Regions from separate parts of the Streptomyces qianjiangensis genome, predicted to be linked through region 2. Evidence: riboswitches for the same ligand, from Rfam matches in the RefSeq annotation. Region 2 holds a riboswitch; the other holds the start of a gene.
What was found. Region 2 has a riboswitch for S-adenosylmethionine ahead of thrC (threonine synthase). Riboswitches for the same ligand answer to the same signal wherever they lie in the genome.
Positions count from the first base shown of each region.

Region 1 (2,194 bases), 1.6 Mb from region 2:
CGTCGCGGACCCCGATGCCGTACTCGGCGGAGAGCGCGGCGGCGAAGTGCGAGCTGTTCCAGCCCTCGACGACGAAGGAGATCACACCGACGCGCGGGGCGTCGTCGCCGAAGAGGGAGAGGACGCGGACCTGCGGGACCTCGGCCAGGCCCGCCCTGACCTTGCGGATCAGGTACTCCTCGCGGGCCACCAGGGTGTCGAAGCCGGCCTCGGTGAGGGCCTTGCAGGCGGAGGCGATGGAGTAGACGCCGATGACGTTCGGGGAGCCGGCCTCGTGGCGGGCGGCGGTCTCGTGCCAGTCCACGGCCACGCCCCCGTCCGCACGGCGGCTGACCCCGCGGCTGGCGCCGCCGCCCGCCAGGTACGGCTCGGCCGCGCGTAGCCAGTCGGCGCGGCCGGCCAGCACACCGGAGCCGAACGGGGCGTACAGCTTGTGGCCGGAGAAGGCGACCCAGTCGACGTCCAGGTCCTGGACCGACACCGGGTGGTGCGGGGCCAGCTGGGCGGCGTCCAGGACGATCCGGGCGCCGTGCGCGTGGGCGGCGGCGGCCAGTTCGCGGACCGGCCACAGCTCGCCGGTGACGTTGGAGGCGCCCGTGACGCACACCAGGGCCGGGCCGTGAGGGTCGCGGTCGGCGAGGGCCCGCTCCAGGGTCGCGACCGCCTCCCGCGGGCTGCGCGGGGCGTCGAGGTAGCTGACCCGGGCGTCCTTCCAGGGCAGCAGCGAGGCGTGGTGCTCGGTCTCGAAGACGAAGACCTGGCAGTCGGCGGGGAGCGCGGCGGCGAGCAGGTTGAGGGAGTCGGTGGTGGACCGGGTGAAGATCACCTGGTCGTCCGCGCGGCAGTCGAGGAACTCGGCGACCGTCCTGCGGGCGTTCTCGAAGAGGTCGGTGGAGAGCTGGGAGAGGTAGCCGGCGCCGCGGTGGACACTGCCGTAGTAGGGGGCGTAGGCCGCCACGTCGTCCCAGACGCGCTGGAGGGCGGGAGCGCTGGCCGCGTAGTCGAGCGCGGCGTAGGTGACTTCGCCACCCGTGACGAGCGGGACGGTGACATCTCCACCCAGAACGGGAAGAGGGGAACAAATGGTCTGGGCGGCGGCAGCGGTGGAGACGGACATGGTGAACTCCTGTGAGTGGCAAGGCGGAACCACCACGCGAGCGCGCACGACTCGAGCGTGGGGAAGGTGAAAGGGGTACGCGGAAGCGGGGCTCTGCGCCCTATCGCATTCGCTTGCTCACAGAAAGCTCCCTCGACGACCAGGACCCCTGGTGTGCGAGGGGTCCGCGCTTGCCGTAGACCTCGCTGCCTACGACCTGGTCCTCACCCGGGGCACCCCGCCACGGACGGAGGGTTGCCGGACAGTCGGCCGGGGCCTCATGACTGTCACTCATGACCTGGACAGAAAAGTACTGAAGTGATCGCGGTCCCGCAACCCGTGTCCGGATCGCGGGACCGCCGACCGGTCATGTCACGCGTTGCTGGCGGCCACCCACCGTTCGAGCACCCGCTTGGCCGAGCCCGAGTCGATCGACTCCGCGGCCTTGGCCATTCCGGCGCCGAGCTGCTCGGCGAGGGTGCCGGGGCCCGGATCGAGGGCCACCAGGGCCGCCGCCGAATTCAGCAGCACGGCGTCCCGTACGGGCCCCTTCTCGCCGTCCAGCAGCCGCCGGGCGACCTCCGCGTTGTACGACGGGTCCCCGCCCCGCAGCGCCTCCACCGGCACCAGCTCGATGCCGACGTCCCGCGGGTCGAAGCTCTCCTCGGTGACCTTGCCGTCCCGGACGACCCAGACGCGGGAGGTGGACGTCGTGGTCAGCTCGTCGAGCCCGTCGTCGCCGCGGAACACCAGGGAGGAGTTGCCTCGCTCTGCCAGGACGCCCGCGATCATCGGCGCCAGCCGGGGGTCCGCGACGCCGACCGCCTGGGATCGGACCTTGGCCGGATTTGTCAGCGGGCCGAGAGCGTTGAAGACCGTGCGGATGCCCAACTGGCTGCGGGCCGCGGCGACATGGCGCAGCGCCGGGTGGAACTTCACGGCGAAGCAGAAGGTGATGCCCGCCTCCTCCGCGACCTCGGCGACCCGCTGGGGCGTCAGGTCGAGGTTGACGCCGAGCTTCTCCAGGACGTCGGAGGAGCCGGACGCCGACGAGGCGGCCCGGTTGCCGTGCTTGACGACCTTGGCGCCGGTGCCGGC
Region 1 covers NZ_CP106798.1:2,440,551-2,442,744, forward strand. Annotated here, with positions in the region: gene N8I87_RS11180 (aminotransferase class V-fold PLP-dependent enzyme) at 1-1,117, opposite strand, end outside; SAM riboswitch class IV at 1,279-1,395, opposite strand; gene trpD (anthranilate phosphoribosyltransferase) at 1,469-2,194, opposite strand, start outside.
Region 1: it holds a riboswitch for S-adenosylmethionine, as region 2 does, so the genes downstream of both, N8I87_RS11180 (aminotransferase class V-fold PLP-dependent enzyme) here and thrC (threonine synthase) in region 2, are expected to answer to the same signal.

Region 2 (2,194 bases):
GGAGGAGGTCAAGCGAGGCCAGCCTCTCGGAACGACTCAAGGTTGGGACGAATGGTCGCGGTGAGCCCCGTACCGGCCACCGCGTCCAACGTCTTGAGGCCGTCACCCGTGTTGAGGACGACCGTGGTCTTGGACGGGTCGAGGACGCCGTCCTTGATGAGCTTCTGTGTCACGCCCACCGTCACACCGCCCGCCGTCTCGGCGAAGATGCCCTCGGTCCGCGCCAGCAGCTTGATGGCGTCCACGACCTGCTCGTCCGTCACATCCTCCACCGCGCCGCCGGTGCGGCGCGCGATGTCGAGGACGTACGGCCCGTCGGCCGGGTTGCCGATGGCCAGGGACTTGGCGATGGTGTTCGGCTTCTGCGGGCGGACCACGTCGTGCCCGCCCTTGAAGGCCACGGACACCGGGGAGCAGCCCTCGGCCTGGGCGCCGAAGATCTTGTAGGGCCGGTCCTCGACCAGCCCGAGCTTGATCAGCTCCTGCAGACCCTTGTCGACCTTGGTGAGCTGGGAGCCGGAGGCGATGGGGACCACGATCTGGTCGGGCAGCCGCCAGCCGAGTTGCTCGCAGATCTCGTACGCCAGGGTCTTGGAGCCCTCCGCGTAGTACGGCCGCAGGTTGACGTTGACGAAGCCCCAGCCCTCGCCGGCCGGGTCGCCGATCAGCTCGGAGCAGAAGCGGTTCACGTCGTCGTAGTTGCCCTCGATGCCGACAAGGTTGCCACCGTAGATCGCGGCCATGACGACCTTGCCCTGCTCCAGGTCGTGCGGGATGAACACGCAGGAGCGGAGGCCGGCGCGGGCGGCCGCGGCGCCGACGGCACCGGCGAGGTTGCCCGTGGAGGAGCAGGACAGGGTGGTGAAGCCGAAGGCGCGGGCGGCCTCCAGGGCCTGGGCGACAACGCGGTCCTTGAAGGAGTGCGTCGGGTTGCCGGAGTCGTCCTTCACATACAGGCCGCCGGTCACACCGAGCTCGCGCGCCAGGTTGTCGGCCTTGACGAGCTTGGTCCAGCCGGGGTTCAGGTTCGGCTTGTCGGCCACGTCCGCGGGGACGGGCAGCAGCGGCGCGTAGCGCCAGATGTTCGCGGGGCCCGCCTCGATGCGCCTGCGGAGTTCCTCGGTTTCGTACGCCGAGAAGTCGTACGCGATCTCGAGCGGGCCGAAACACTCCTCGCAGGCGAACACCGGTCCGAGCGGTACCCGGTGACCGCACTCGCGACAGCTCAGAGCGGCGGCCGGGCCGAGGTCTACGGTGGGATTGCTGGTGCTTGCAACTGTCTGCACAGCCATGGAGGCGAGGCCCTTTCTCCTCATCTTCCTCACGACGCATCTCGCCGTGAGACGGATTTGGCACCTTCCCTAGCCGGGAGCCTCGCGAGCGATCAGTGATCTACGAGAGCCGACTGGAGGGTTGCCGGGGCTTCATCGGGCCGTGTCCCTCTGCCCCTCTGGATGAGCTGTATGTGGTTGTAAACGCCCACGACCCTCGACATGCGATGGTCATCGGCGTTGTTCAAGACTGTAACCGAAGGCCAGGACAGTTGAGATAGTCGTCCGAACCGCGAGACAACAGTGAGGAGCCGCTGACTGTGCTGGAAGAAGTCGAGCGCTGGCTGGCCACCCGCTCCTGGTCCATGACCGATCGCCCCCTCCACAAGATCCTCGCCGCCAAGCAGCGGACGGGTCAGTCGGTGTCCGTGGTGCTGCCCGCGCTCAACGAGGAGGAGACGGTCGGTGACATCGTCGCCGTGATCCGTCACGACCTCATGCAGCAGGTCCCGCTCGTCGACGAGATCGTGGTCGTCGACTCGGGATCCACCGACCGTACCTCCGCGGTGGCCGCCGCCGCGGGCGCCAGGGTCGTCCACCGCGACGACATCCTGCCGCGTATTCCGGCCGTTCCCGGCAAGGGGGAGGTGCTGTGGCGTTCCCTGCTGGTCACGGGCGGGGACATCGTCTGCTTCATCGACGCCGACCTGAGGGAGTTCTCCTCCGACTTCGTCACCGGGATCGTCGGCCCGCTGCTGACCGACCCGGACGTCGACCTGGTCAAGGCCATGTACGACCGCCCGCTGGGCGGGGCGACGGGCCAGGGCGGCCGGGTCACCGAGCTGATGGCGCGCCCGCTGCTGAACATGCACTGGCCGCAGCTGGCCGGCTTCGTGCAGCCGCTCGGCGGCGAGTACGCGGCC
Region 2 covers NZ_CP106798.1:3,995,301-3,997,494, forward strand. Annotated here, with positions in the region: gene thrC (threonine synthase) at 9-1,292, opposite strand; SAM riboswitch class I at 1,310-1,461, opposite strand; gene N8I87_RS18300 (glucosyl-3-phosphoglycerate synthase) at 1,592-2,194, shown strand, end outside.